Regions from separate parts of the Variovorax sp. GW821-FHT09B05 genome, predicted to be linked through region 1. Evidence: riboswitches for the same ligand, from Rfam matches in the RefSeq annotation. Region 1 holds a riboswitch; the other holds the start of a gene.
The links. A riboswitch is a leader RNA that binds a small molecule or an ion and turns the genes downstream of it on or off. The one in region 1 is predicted to bind manganese.
Positions count from the first base shown of each region.

Region 2: another riboswitch for manganese. It lies ahead of AC07RM_RS10750 (TMEM165/GDT1 family protein); the one in region 1 lies ahead of AC07RM_RS00260 (TMEM165/GDT1 family protein).

Region 1 covers NZ_JBWKPN010000001.1:57,534-64,749, forward strand. The annotation lists gene AC07RM_RS00250 (ATP-binding response regulator) at 1-1,342, shown strand, start outside; gene AC07RM_RS00255 (DUF8696 domain-containing protein) at 1,454-2,809, shown strand; yybP-ykoY riboswitch at 2,900-3,070, shown strand; gene AC07RM_RS00260 (TMEM165/GDT1 family protein) at 3,081-3,653, shown strand; gene AC07RM_RS00265 (tripartite tricarboxylate transporter substrate-binding protein) at 3,672-4,661, opposite strand; gene AC07RM_RS00270 (alpha/beta hydrolase) at 4,738-6,231, opposite strand; gene AC07RM_RS00275 (IclR family transcriptional regulator) at 6,430-7,216, shown strand, end outside.
Region 2 covers NZ_JBWKPN010000003.1:496,376-503,591, reverse strand. The annotation lists gene AC07RM_RS10770 (ion transporter) at 1-910, shown strand, start outside; gene AC07RM_RS10765 (IMPACT family protein) at 855-1,442, opposite strand; gene metW (methionine biosynthesis protein MetW) at 1,459-2,046, opposite strand; gene metX (homoserine O-succinyltransferase MetX) at 2,043-3,203, opposite strand; gene AC07RM_RS10750 (TMEM165/GDT1 family protein) at 3,360-3,923, opposite strand; yybP-ykoY riboswitch at 4,014-4,121, opposite strand; gene rbp (RNA-binding regulator) at 4,388-4,924, shown strand; gene AC07RM_RS10740 (SDR family oxidoreductase) at 4,996-5,784, opposite strand; gene lptC (LPS export ABC transporter periplasmic protein LptC) at 5,795-6,442, opposite strand; gene AC07RM_RS10730 (KdsC family phosphatase) at 6,439-6,987, opposite strand; gene AC07RM_RS10725 (KpsF/GutQ family sugar-phosphate isomerase) at 6,987-7,216, opposite strand, start outside.

The sequences.
Region 1 (7,216 bases):
CATCGTGCCGAGCATGGCGAGCCTGACCCTGGCGCTGGCCTGGCGCGGCGACACGGTGCACCTGTTCCTGGCCACCGGCTGCCTGCTCTACATGTGCGTGATGATCACCTTCGCGCTGCAGCACCATCGGCTGCTGACGGCCTCGCTGACCATGCGCTTCGAGAAGGAGGCGCTGGCCGAGCAACTGAGCCACCAGATCGCCGCGACCCAGCGCGCCAGCGAGGAGAAGACGCGCTTTCTCGCCGCGGCGAGCCACGACCTGCGCCAGCCCCTGCATGCGATCGCGCTGTTCGGCGCGGTGATCGAGAAGAAGCTGCAGGGCAGCGAGGAATGGGACCACGCGGTGCGGCTGATGGATGCGGTCGGAACGCTCGGCGATTCGCTCGATACCTTGCTGGACATCTCGCGGCTGGACGCCGGCGAGGTGGCACCGCGGATCCGGCCGGTGGAGCTCAATCCGCTGTTCCTCGCGCTCAACAACGTGTTCGCGGCGCAGGCGGCCGGCAGGGACCTGCAACTCCGATTGCGCGCCACGCCGTGCTGGGTGCTGAGCGACCCGCAGCTGTTGCAGCGGCTGCTCTCCAATCTCGTGGACAACGCGCTCAAGTACACGCCGCGTGGCGGCGTGGTGGTGGCCGCCCGTGCGCGCGGGCCACTGGTGTGGATCGACGTCTGCGACACCGGCATCGGCATCTCGCCCGAGCACCTGGGCCGCATCTTCGACGAGTTCTACCAGGTCGACAATCCGGGCCGCGATCGCGCGCAGGGGCTGGGCATCGGCCTGTCGATCGTGCAGCGGCTCTCGCGCCTGCTGGCGCATCCGCTGCAGGTGCATTCGCGCCCGCAGCGCGGCAGCCGCTTCCGCATGGTGCTGCCGGCGGTGTCGGCCTCGGGTGTCGCGCCGTCCATCGCGCGCCCCGACGCCGTCCTGCCCTTGCCGCGGCGCGTGCTGCTGATCGACGACGAGGCGCCGATCCGCCAGGCCGTGACCGGGCTGCTGCAGGCCCATCGCGTGGCCATCGACGCGGTGGCCAGCGAGACCGAAGCCGAGGCCGTGCTGGCGCAGGCCGCGCAGGCAAACACCCCGGTCGACGTGTTGCTGTGCGACGTGCGTCTGGCCGATGGCGCCGACGGCCTGGCCGCGGCGCAACGGCTGCGCGCGCGCTTCGGCCCCGGCTTGCAGGTGTTGCTGATCACCGGGGAAACCGCGCCGCGGCGGCAGCAGCAGATGCACGACGCCGGCCTGCAGGTGTTGCTCAAGCCGGTGGCGGCCGACCGGCTGCTGCAGGCGCTCGCAGCGCTGACGCGACACGGAACGACGCCCGTCCGCAGGCACGCCTGAGCGTCTTTTTTTCCGCCGAAAGTCGATGACCTTCGACACTAGATCGCAGGTGTCGCGATCCCTACCGTGGAGGCCTTCTCATCCACTCACTTGAAAGAAGGAAGGCCTCTCATGAACACCCGTCTTGCCGTTTGCCGTGCAGCGCGCACACCCGTCGCGTTGCTGGTCATGAATCTCGTGCTGGTGGCCTGCGGGGGAGGCGGCGGTGGCGGGGGCTTTGCCGGCTTCCCGGTCGCTCCCGCTCCCGCGCCTGCCGCGCAGACACCTCCGCCGGCACCCGCTCCAGCCGCGGCCTCGATCACGACGCAGCCATCGAACACCACGGTGGGCCAGGGCGTGTCCGCCACCTTGAAGGTGCAGGCCGCGCACGCCACGGCCTACCAGTGGCAACGCAGCACCGACGGCGGTGCCCACTGGAGCGATGTCGCCGGTGCCACGAGCGACAGCTTCCGCACGGCCGCCAGCCTGCTGGCCGACAGCGGCCAGCAACTGCGCGTGCGGGTGACGGGCGCCAAGGGCAGCGTGACCAGCAGCGCCGCCACGTTGACGGTCAAGCCCTGGGTCGCCACCGTGCTGGCGACGACGGGCGTGAGCTACAGCAGTCCCTATCAGCTCGCGCTCGATGCGAGCGGCGCGAAGCTCTACGTGGCCATGGGCGGCAATGGCTCGGTCTATCGGATCGACACGGCCAGCGGCAGCGGTGCCGAGGTGACGCCGGGGACGACGATGAATGCGCCGGTCGGCCTGGCACTGGCGGCCGACGGCACCCTCTACGTGAGCGACCAGCATCGCATCAGCAAGATCGCGCCCAACGCCACGACCGCCAGCACCTGGGTCGGCACCGGCAGCAGCGGATATGCCGACAGCCCGGCCACCGCGATGTTCAACAACCCCACCGGCATCGCGCTCGACAGCGCGGGCAACCTGTTCGTGGCGGACACGGAGAACAAGCGCGTGCGCAAGGTCGCGCCCGACGGCACCACGAGCACGCTGGCGGGCGACGGCACGCAGGCCTACCTCGACGGTGTCGGCACGGCCGCCCAGTTCGCACGCCCGCAGGGCCTGGCGCTCAGCCGCGACGGCAAGACGCTCTACGACACCGACACCGACAGCCCCTGCCTGCGCAAGATCGACGTGGCCAGTGCCACGGTGAGCACGCTGCTGGGCGATTGCGCCAACGGCAACGCGGGCGCGGGCGTGGTCGACGGAACGGTGGCCACGCCGGCCAAGCTCGGCTATTCGTACGGCGTGGCGGTGGATGCGCGCGACAACGTGTTCCTGACCCACGCCTGGGATGGCGTGGCGCGCGTGGCCACGCCCGCGGGCGAGATCAGCACCCTGCAGGACGGCACCGGCGCGCCGATCGCCTTCAACTTTCCGATCGGCGTGGCGGTGGCCGCCGACGGCACCGTCTACGTGGGCGCGAACCACGGCAACCAGATCCTCAAGCTCACGCTCGCGCCCTGAGCGCGCATGCCCGGTAATGCAACTCGCTCTCGACACGGGGACATTCGTCGAAAAGACGGGGGCGAATCGGCGCTCGCCCCTAAGATCGCGGCCTCAGTCATTGGGGAGTAGCTGACCTGCGCAACGCAGGAGCCCGCGTCAACACACTTGGCCTTCGGCCATGGCGCGAGCAGCTTTAGAGCCTGGCAAGACCTTTGACCACGTCACCTCGGTATGGGCCGGGAAGTGGCGTGGTCTTCGCGTCGCTGGCCCAGGGAGTTCTCTTTTCATCATGGAAGCCTTACTCGTATCCACGGGCGTGGTCGCGCTCGGGGAAATGGGCGACAAGACCCAACTGCTCGCGATCATCCTGGCCGCGACCTTTCGCAAACCCTGGCAGATCGTCGCGGGCATCTTCACCGCCACGGTCGTCAACCACGCGGCCGCGGGCGCGCTCGGCGGCTGGGTGGCCCAGGCCATGGGGCCGAACATCCTGCGCTGGGTGATCGGCGCCTCGTTCCTGGCCATGGCCGCGTGGATGCTGATCCCCGACAAGATCGACGACGACGCCGCGAAGACGAAGAGCCGCTTCGGCGCCTTCGGCACCACGGTCATCACCTTCTTCCTCGCGGAGATGGGCGACAAGACGCAGATCGCGACCGTGGCGCTGGCCGCGCGCTATCCCGACGTGGTGCAGGTCGTGATCGGCACCACGCTGGGCATGATGCTGGCCGACGCGCCCGCGGTCTTCCTCGGCGAGAAGATCGCGGCCAAGGTCTCGATGCGGCTGGTGCACGGCGTGGCCGCCGTCATCTTCGGCGTGCTGGGGCTGCTGACGCTGTTCAACGTCGGCAACCTGTTCTGAGCCCCGGCGGGCGGCCGCCTACTTGGCGGCGGCCGCCGTGCCCAGGCCCAGCTTGTCGATCACGGCCTTCTCGGTCTTCATGGTGCGCACCGCGTACTGCTTGTAGGTGGCGCTGTCCATGTAGAAGGTCTCCATGTCGAACTTGGCGAGCGACTCCTGGTAGTTGGGCATCTCCATCGCCTTCTTGAAGGCGTCGTGCAGGATCGCGACCACCTTCGGGTTCGCGCCCTTGGGCAGCACCAGGCCGAAGGGCGAGGCCTGCACCATGTCGATGCCCGACTCCTTGAGCGTGGGCGCGTTCGGGTACTTCTTCGAGCGCTGCTCGCCCCAGGTCGACAACAGCCGCAGCTTGCCCTGGTCGACATAGGGGCCCCAGCCCGGCGTGTCGGCGACCGACATCACGTGGCCGCCGAGCACCGCCTGCAGCGACTCGGAGTTGCCCTTGTAGGGCACGTGATTGAACTCCACGCCGGCCTGGATCGCGATCGCTTCCATCGTCAGGTGCAAGGTGGTGAGCGCGCCCGGCGTGCCGTAGCTCAGGCGGCCCGGGTTGGCCTTGGCATAGGCGAGGTACTCGCGCATCGACTTGATCGGCGAATCGGCGGGCACCACCAGGCCGAAGGAATAGCCGGCGAGGCCGATCACGTAGCTCAGGTCGTTGGCCGGGTCCCAGTTGAGCTTGGTGGTGTAGGGCAGGCGGAACACCGGCAGCGGCACCTGCGCGAGCGTGTAGCCGTCGGGCGCGGTGGCCTGCATGGTCTGCGCGGGCAGCACGCCGCCCGCGCCGGGCTTGTTCTCGATGATCACCGGCTGGCCGAGGATCTTCGAGGCGTTCTCGGCCAGCACGCGGAAGGGCACGTCGGTCGAGCCGCCGGCGGTGAAGCCGATCAGCACGCGGATCGGCCGCACCGGAAAGGCATCGGACTGCGCGAAGGCGGGAGCGGCGGCGAGGCCGGCGGCCAGCAGCAGGGCGTGCAGCGCACGGCGGGTGAGGGTGGGTTGTTTCATGGCGGGACGTGCGAACGAAGAAAACGGGAAGGGCGGTGCGGCCGCCCCGCGAACGGGACGGGCCGCACCGGCGCCGTCAGGGCGCGGGACAGCCGCCGCGGCTGGCCGAGGAGAACTTGCAGCCGTAGTCGGCGCGCGCCACGGTCGCGGCGTCGAGCACCTCGTCGCCGGCCGGCTTCACGCCGTTCTGCTCCCAGTTCGTCATCGCGTCGAAGGCCTGGGTTTGCTCCTCGGTCGTGAAGTCGCAGTGGCTGATGCCCCGGATCGCGCGCTGCACGAGCCACTTCGAGGTGCCCAGCGCATCGGCGCGGCGCTTGTAGATCTGCTCCATGCTGAAAGGCACGTAGACGTCGCCCAGCGTGTGGATGGTCACCACCGGCACGTCGATGCGCGCATTGGACTTGGGGAACCAGCGCAGGCCGTCGCGCCGCAGCCGGTTGGCCTCGGGGTCGGCATGCAGCCGGTAGGCGCCCTGGTTGAAGGTGACTTCCTCCGGGCTTTGCGCCGGGTCGTTGTCGAGCTGGTAGACGATGCCGGTGGTGTCGTAGCCGTCGCGGTTGAGGATGCCGTTGATGGTGCCGTCGCGGCCGAAGGTGCCCCACACGGTGGCGTTCATGCTGCCCGCGAAGCCGGCGTCGAACATCGGGCGCTCGCCGCCCGTGAGGTTCTTGACGATGGCCTTGTACTTCTCGCCCTGCGCGGTCGTCGCGCTCGGGAATCTCGTGAACAGCGCGGCGCGCACCGTGGGCAGCAGGTCGTTCCAGTTGCTCACGGGCCAGCCGTTGACGGGCAGGCCCGCCAGCTGCTGCGCCGCGATCTGCGAGGCGCCGAAGTAGTTGTAGAGCTCGGTGTCGCCGAGCACGCCGCACATCGGCACCGCGCCGGCATAGCGCACCTTGTGGTTGGCCGTCTCCGTCGCCTCGGCGTCGACCGCGGCCGCGGCCACGTGGCCGCCGAGCGACTGGCCGACGATGTAGGTCTTGCGCGGCGCATCGAGCGTGCGGCCGTTCTGCGAGGCGATGCGCTGGAAGGCCAGCGCGAGCGCGTTGGTGTCCTCGACGCCGGCGCGCACGTCGTAGTAGTTCTTGGTGTAGCTCGACGCGGCCCAGGCATAGCCCTGGCCGATCAGGTGCGCGCGGATGGTGGGATCGCTGACGCTCACCACCGGGCCCGTGCCGCCGTAGCCGTGCGCGTACATCACGAGCATGCCGTTCCAGTTCTTCGGCACTTCGACGCGGTAGCCCGCGCCCTCGAGCACGCCCCACCAGCGGTCGGTGTCGGGCGCGCCCGAGAGCGCCGCGAACGGCAGCTTGGTCTCGTCGACCGTGAACTGGCGGCCGTCCTGCGCGCGCGTTTCCTCGGGCTCGGGTGCGGCCGGGGGCGGCGGTGCCGGGGGATTGCCGGCGCCCGCGCCGCCCGCACCGGCCTGTTGCGCGGCGATCGCGGCGGCCAGCGCCGCGGCGCTGGCGCCCGACGAATCGCCGCCACCGCCGCCGCATGCGGCCAGCGTCGCGGCGGCGATGAGCGAGAGAAGGGTGGCGCGGCGGCCCGGATGGCGATGGAACTTCACGAGATGTCTCCTGCGTGTGGGGATGGGTTCCGCGTGAATCTTTTAATTTCGTTCAGCGGAATTAGATTTATGGAACGTTCTTTCGAACGACGGCGAGTATCTTTCCGCTCGCGTTTCTCTCGTATAGGGAATTCCATGAACCGTTTCCAACTGCTGAAAATATAATTCCGTCCAACGAAATTAAATTGAGAGAAACGCATGGGCCGCACCAAGCAGATCGACTTCGAGGAGGGTGCCGACAGCCCGCGCTTCGTGACCGCGCTGGCGCGCGGGCTGGACATCCTGGCCGCCTGGGGCCCCGACGAGAAATGGCTCACCAGCACCGAGCTCGCGCGCCGCACCGGCCTGCCCAAGCCCACGATCGCGCGGCTCGCCTACACCCTCGTCGTGGCGGGCTACCTGCGCCACTCGCGCGAGACCGGCAAGTACGCGCATGGCGACGGCCTGGTCGCGCTCGGCATCACGATGGTGTCGAACCTCAAGCTGCGTCGCATCGCGCGCCCCTACATGCAGGACCTGGCCGACCGCTACGACGCCTCGGTGTCGCTCGGCATCCGCAACGGGCTGTCGATGCTCTACGTCGAGAACTGCCGCTCGAGCGCGCCGCTGTCGCTGGGCCTGGACATCGGTTCGCGGCTGCCCGTGGCGCTGTCCGCGATGGGCCATGCCTACCTCTGCGCGCTCGATGCGAAGGAGCGCGAGCGGCTGCTCGGCGAGATCCGCCTGGCCGACCGCGAGCGCTGGCCGCAGACGCAGCAGGCCATCGAGACCTCGCTCGCGCACTGGCGCGAGCGCGGCTTCACGATGGTCGTGCGCGGCTGGGAGAGCGACATCAGCGGCGTGGGCGCGGCCATCCGGCAGGCCGACGGCAACGTCGTGACCTTCAACGTCGGTGGCTCGGCCAGCCGCTTCGGCCGCGAGCTGCTCGAGCAGGACATCGGCCCGCAGCTCGCGCGCATGGTCAAGGTGCTCGAGTCCTTCGTGC
Region 2 (7,216 bases), on a different contig from region 1:
CGAGGCCGCAGCCGGCGACGCGCGCTTCGGCAAGCCCGCGCACGGCTGGCGCCGCTCGCTGTTCTCGGTGATCTTCGAATCCGAATCGCGCGCGGGCCGGCTGTTCGACCTGGTGCTGATCGCCGTGATCGTGACCAGCGTGGCGGTGGTGATCCTCGACAGCGTGCAGCCGATCCACCAGCGCTGGGGCTCGACCTTCAGCGTGCTCGAATGGTTCTTCACCGCGCTCTTCACGCTCGAGTACCTGGGCCGCCTGGCCTGCGTGAAGCGGCCGCTGCGCTATGCGCTGAGCTTCTACGGCGTGATCGACCTGCTGGCGCTGCTGCCGACCTTCCTGGCCATCCTCACGCCCGAGCTCGCCTACCTGATCGACGTGCGCATCCTGCGGCTTTTGCGCGTGTTCCGCATCTTCAAGCTCTCGCGCTATTCGGCCGAATACCGCGCGCTGGTTTCGGCGGTGGCGGCCAGCCGCCGCAAGATCACCGTGTTCGTCGGCTTCGTGATGCTGGTGGTGCTGGTGATGGGCACGCTGATGTACGTGGTCGAGGGCCCGCAGCACGGCTTCACCAGCATCCCGGTGGCGGTGTACTGGGCGATCTCGACCATGGCCACCGTGGGCTTCGGCGACCTGGTGCCCAAGACCGACCTGGGCCGCGCGATCGCCTCGGTGATGATGCTGCTGGGCTGGGGCGTGCTCGCGGTGCCCACCGGCATCGTGACGGCCGAGATGGCGCGACGGCCCTTCGACGACGAGGGCGGCGCGGCGGCCTTGCCGCTGGCGGCGCGCGGCGTGCTCGCGATGACGGCGCTGGCGCCCGACGCGGCCGATGCGCCGGCCGTGCCGCGCAAGCGGATCACGCCCGCGGCCAGGCGACGCGCCCTTGGGCAGCATCGTCGAGGCGCGCGATGAAGGCCTCGGCCGCGGTCTCGGGCAGCGCGAAGACGAAGGCCACCGTGCTGGCGTGCGCCACCGATTCGAGCACCGCGCCGGCCGCGGCCAGCTCGCGCCGCACCAGGCCCTCGAGCGCATAGGGCACTTCGCAGCGCAGCGTGCGCAGGCGCACCAGCGGCACCAGCCGCGCGCCGGTCAGCGCCTGCGCGATGCTGTCGGTGTAGGCGCGCACCAGCCCGCCCGCGCCGAGCTTCACGCCGCCGAAGTAGCGCACCACGGTCGCGAGCGCGCCTTCGATCTGCTGGTGGCGCAGCACCTCGAGCATCGGCCGGCCCGCGGTGCCGCCCGGCTCGCCATCGTCGTTGGCGGCCGACTGGCCGCCGGCCATCAGCGCCCAGCACACGTGGGCCGCGCCCGGGTGTTCGGCGCGCAGCGCGGCGACGACGGCCAGCGCCGCCTCGCGGTCGGGCACGGACTGCACGCAGCCGATGAAGCGGCTCTTCTTGATCAGCAGTTCGCTGTGGACCGGCTGGGCGAGCGTGAACGCCATGGGCGGCGGGGCGCCTTCAGCCCCCGTGCTCGAACTTGAACACCGCGGTGCTGGCGCGCGCGTTGGGCAGCCAGCGCACGTCGCGGCCGTCCTGCAGGCCGAAGGCATCGAGCACGCGCAGGTTGTTCTTGCGCGCGAGCACCTCGAAGTCCTTGAAGGTGCCCACGCGGATGTTGGGCGTGTCGTACCACTGGTAGGGCAGCCGCCGCGTGACCGGCATGCGGCCGCGCGCCACGCTGATGCGGTTGGGCCAGTGCGCGAAGTTGGGGAAGGCCACGATGCCGAAGCGGCCCACGCGCGCGGTCTCGCGCAGCATCACCTCGGCATTGCGCAGGTGCTGCAGGGTGTCGATCTGCAGCACCACGTCGAAGGTGGCGTCGTCGAACATCGCCAGGCCTTCGTCGAGGTTGAGCTGGATCACGTCGACGCCGCGGCGGATGCACTGCAGCACGTTGCCGTCGGCGATCTCGACGCCGTAGCCGGTGCAGCCGCGCTCGCGCTGCAGCAGCGCGAGCAGGGCGCCGTCGCCGCAGCCGAGGTCGAGCACGCGCGAGCCCTCGGGCACGAGCGCGGCGATGTGGCGCTGGATGTCGTTGTCGCTCACGATGCGATCTCCTGGGCCACGCGCTCGAAGTAGGACCGCACCACGCCCATGTAGCGCACGTCGTCGAGCAGGAAGGCGTCGTGGCCGTGCGGGGCGTCGATCTCGGCGTAGCTCACGTTGCGGCGGTTGTCGAGCAGCGCCTTCACCAGCTCGCGGCTGCGCGCGGGGGAGAAGCGCCAGTCGGTCTTGAAGCTCACGAGCAGGAACTTGGCGCTGGCGCGTGCGAATGCGGCCGTGAGGTTGCCGCCGTGCTCGCGCGCGGGGTCGAAGTAGTCGAGCGCGCGCGTGATGAGCAGGTAGGTGTTGGCGTCGAAGTACTCGCTGAACTTGTCGCCCTGGTAGCGCAGGTAGCTCTCGATCTGGAACTCGATCTCCTGCGTGGAGTAGCGGTAGGCCGCGTCGTCGCGGGCCGCCTCGCCCTCGACCGCGTTGCGCAGCAGGCGCCCGAACTTCGCGTTCATGACGTCGTCGCTGAGGTAGGTGATGTGGCCGATCATGCGGGCGATGCGCAGGCCGCGCTTGGGGATCACGCCGTGCTCGTAGAAGTGGCCGCCGTGGAAGTCGGGGTCGGTCACGATGGCGCGGCGCGCCACCTCGTTGAAGGCGATGTTCTCGGCCGTGAGGTTGGGCGCGCTGGCGACCACCACCGCGTGGCGCACGCGCTCGGGGTACTGCAGCGTCCACGACAGCGCCTGCATGCCGCCGAGGCTGCCGCCCATCACCGCCGCGAGCGTGCGGATGCCGAGCGCGTCGAGCAGCGCGGCCTGGGCGTCGACCCAGTCCTCGACCGTGACCACCGGGAAGTCGGCACCGTAGACGCGGCCGGTCGCGGGGTTGACGTGCATCGGCCCGGTGGAGCCGAAGCAGGAGCCGAGGTTGTTGACGCCGATGACGAAGAAGCGGTCGGTGTCCAGCGGCTTGCCGGGCCCGACCATGTTGTCCCACCAGCCCGCGGAGCGGGCCTGGCCCTCGTAGACGCCCGCGACGTGGTGCGAGGCGTTGAGGGCGTGGCACACGAGCACCGCATTGCTGCGCTCGGCATTGAGCGTGCCGTAGGTTTCGTAGGCGAGCGTGTAGCTGCCGATGGTCGCGCCGCTGCGCAGGGCCAGCGGGCCCGCGAACTGCATCGACTGGGGAGTGACGACCAACGAGGACATGAAATGAAAAACCCGGCCTCGCCAAAAACGAGCCGGGTCACGGCATCCGTCTTTAGCTGTATTTATCAAGCGCCCGCAAGCTGGAGCAAATCGGCGCGAGCGGCAGTATATCGCCGCGGGCCCGGGACGGCAGGCCCCGGGCTTTGGACGGCGGCGCTACCAGCCGATCAGCGCGACCACGCCCAGCACCAGGAAGATGACGGCCGAGATCGAGTGCACGAGCTTGATCGGCACGCGCTTGACGATGCGGTCGCCGAGCCAGACCACCGGCGCGTTGGCCAGCATCATCCCGAAGGTGGTGCCGACCACGACCCAGAAATAGGCCTCGGTGAAGCGCGCCGCGAGCATCACGGTGGCGATCTGCGTCTTGTCGCCCATCTCGGCGAGGAAGAAGGCGACCACCGTGGTGCCGAAGACGCCGAAGTGCGAGGAGCGCGGGGCATCGTCGTCGTCGAGCTTGTCGGGGATCAGCATCCAGATCGCCATCGCGATGAAGGAGCCGCCGAGGATCCAGCGCAGGATGTCGGGGCCGAGCCAGTGGGTGATCCAGTTGCCGACCGCGCCCGCGAGCGCGTGGTTGATGACGGTGGCGGCGAAGATGCCCGCCACGATCGGCCAGGGTTTTCTGAAACGGGCTGCCAGCAGGAGGGCGAGCAACTGGGTCTTGTCGCCCATTTCGGCGAGCGCGACGACGCCGGTCGCGACGAGAAAAGCTTCCATGAAAAAACGGTTCCTTGGCCGAAGGGACGCAATTGACCGTGCAACACCTTCGGCCAAATTTCCCGAAGTTGCACGGTCAATGGTCTCGCCAGGTGTTGTTCTTCACTGCCCGCGCCATGTCCTGTGTGGGGCAGGACAAGTCTGTTGACGCGGGCCCTTCTCGTAGACGGAAGGCGGCTACTCCCCAATGACGGGCGAATTCTAACCCTTAAGTGTCATAGGCCCAGTTCGGGGCCTGGTTAGTAAGCGTGCGCTAACTCCAAGAGCCAAAATCTGTGCTACCGCAAGAAGCAAATTCCTGCTTGCATTTCTTGTATTTCACCCATAATGCACGAGCCTCCCTTTTCATTTCGGGTTGGAGGCACTGGGTGATCGGACAGTTTCGCGCGACTCGGCGGCTCTCGTTTGAGTGATGCTAATCGGGACTCCATCGCTTTTCTTGATGTGTTTATAGGAGTCCCTTGATGGGCAACAAACTGTACGTCGGCAACCTGCCTTACTCGGTGCGCGACGGTGATCTGGAGCAGGCATTCGGTCAGTTCGGTGCTGTGACCAGCGCCAAGGTCATGATGGAACGCGATACCGGCCGCTCGAAGGGCTTCGGCTTCGTCGAGATGGGCAGTGAAGCGGAAGCACAGGCCGCCATCAACGGCATGAACGGCCAACCCCTGGGCGGCCGCAGCGTGGTCGTCAACGAAGCCCGTCCGATGGAAGCACGTCCCCCGCGCAGCGGTGGTGGTGGCGGCGGCTACGGCGGCGGCGGTGGTGGTTATGGCGGCGGTGGTGGCGGTGGCTACGGCGGCGGCGGTGGTGGCGGCTACGGTGGTGGTGGTGGCGGCGGTCGCAGCGGCGGCGGTGGTGGCTACGGCGGCGGTGGCCGCAGTGGCGGCGGCGGCGGTGGTGGCGATGGCGGTTTCCGCAGCCCCTACGGCGCCGGCCCGCGTGGCGGCGGCGGCGGTGGTCGCGGCGGCTACGGTGGCGGCGGCAACAGCGGCTACTGATCGCTTTCCAAAAAAGACAAAAGGCTCCTTCGGGAGCCTTTTTCGTTGCCGCGGCCGGTACGGCCTCGGGTTCAGCCTTCGCCGCGCCGCTTCTTCCGCCCGCGTCCTTGCACCGCGCGGTCGAGCAGCGCGTTGGGCAGCATGCGCATGATCTTGGCGATCACGCCCATCTGCCAGGGAATCACGCGATAGCTGGCGCCGCTCTCGATCGCGCCCAGCGCCCGGTCGGCGAAGGCCTCGGGCTTCATCAGGAACGGCATGCCGTAGCGGTTGCCCTGCGTGAGCGGGGTGTCGATGTAGCCGGGCAGCAGGGTCACGACCTTGACGCCGCTGCCGTGCAGCTCGCCGCGCAGGCTCTCGCAGTAAGCGACCACGCCGGCCTTGCTCGCGCAGTAGGCGCCGTGCCCCGGCAGTCCGCGGATGGCCGCGACGCTCGCGATGCCGACCAGCCGCCCGCTGCCGCGCCGCACCATCGCGCGCACGAAGGGATGGAAGGTGGCGGCCAGCCCGACGTTGTTGGTGGCAAAGGTCTGCGTCAGCACGTCGAGGTCCTCGCGCTCCGCCGTGTCGATGCCCACGCTGATGCCGGCATTGGCGATCACCACGTCGGGCACGCCCTGGCGCTCGATGCAGGCGGCGCCGGCGGCCACGATGCTGTCGGTGCGCGCGACGTCGGCGCTGTAGATCAGGTAGCGGCCGCGGTCGAGTCCGCGCGCGTTGGCCCAGGCTTCGATCTCGCCGGTGCGACGCGCGACCAGCGCCAGCCGGTAGCCGGCGTCGTAGAAGCGCGCGGCGAGCGCCTGGCCGATGCCGCTGGAGGCGCCGGTGATGAAGACGAGGGGCGACGGCGCGGTGGTCATGGCGCGGCGCTCAGCGCTTGCCCGCGGCACCGGCCGCCTTGGCCGAGGGCACCATCGTGCCGCGCACGCGGCCGTTGAGGTTGGCGATGCCGGTCAGGTTGTCGTAGTCCATCGTGTCGGCGGTGAACTGGTCGGTGCCGCGGATCAGCGTGACGGGCTTGTTCGACTGCACGCGCTCGGTGTCGAGGAAGGCATGCAGGAAATCGCCGCGGAACTCCAGGCGCGGCGAGGTCTTGCCGTTGGCGCCGACGGCCGCGTCGCGGATGACGACCGCGTTGCCGAACAGCTGGATCTCGCTGCCGTCGGAGTTCGACAGCCCGCGGTTGGCGGTGGCGTGGGTGGTGAAGCCCTGCGGCGACACCGAGCGCATGCGCACCTCGTCGACCTCGATGGTGTCGGTGTCGGGGTAGTGCCGGCCTTCCTTGCCGAACAGCTCGCTGCGCAGGTCGCCGCTGGGCAGGAAGTTCTTGATGACGAAGCCGCGCATGAAGTAGTCGGGCTCGTGGGTGGGCGCGACCTTGGCGGTCGGCTCGAGCAGCTTGGGCGCATTGCGCACCAGCCAGTAGGTGCCGAGCGCGACGGCGGCCGTCAGGATGATCGGCAGGTAGATGGTGACGCGATCGAGGACGTCGCGCAGGAGGTTCCAGGCCTGCTTCATAGGGCGGTGTTCCGTGCGACGTCGAGCAGGCGCCGGTACTGTCCGCTGGCCGTGACCAGCAGATCGCAGAATTCGCGCGCCGCGCCTTCGCCGCCGCGCGCGCGGGTCACGTAGCGCACGGCGTCGCGCACCTCGACGTGGGCATTGGCCGGCGCCGCCGCGAAGCCCACGCGCCCCAGCACCGGCAGGTCGGGCCAGTCGTCGCCGATGGCCGCGGCCTGCGGCCAGCCGAAGCCCAGCGACTGCAGCATGGCCTCGGCGGCCGGCAGCTTGTCCTCGGTGCCGTAGCGCACGTGCTCGATGCCGAGCGCCTCGAGCCGCACGCGCAGCGGCTTGGAATCGCGCCCGGTGATCACTGCGGGCAGGATGCCCGCCTTGCGCAGCAGCTTCAGGCCGTAGCCGTCGAGGATGCTGAAGCGCTTGAGGGTCTCGCCGTGCTCGGTGAAGTAGACGCCGCCATCGGTCAGCACGCCATCGATGTCGAAGAAGGCGATGCGGATGTCCTGCGCGGCGAGCAATGTCTCTGGCTGGAATTCGAAGGGCATCAGATGACCTTCGCGCGCATCAGGTCGTTGATGCTGAGGGCGCCGATCAGCAGGCCCTCGGCGTCGACCACCAGCACGCTGGTGATGCGATGCTGTTCCATCAGCTCGGCCGCCTCGACGCCCAGCGCGTCGGCGCGCAAGGTGCGCGGACCGCGGTGCATGACGTCGGCCGCGGTAAGGCCGCGCAGGTCCCCGCCGGTCTCGACCCTGCGGCGCAGGTCGCCGTCGG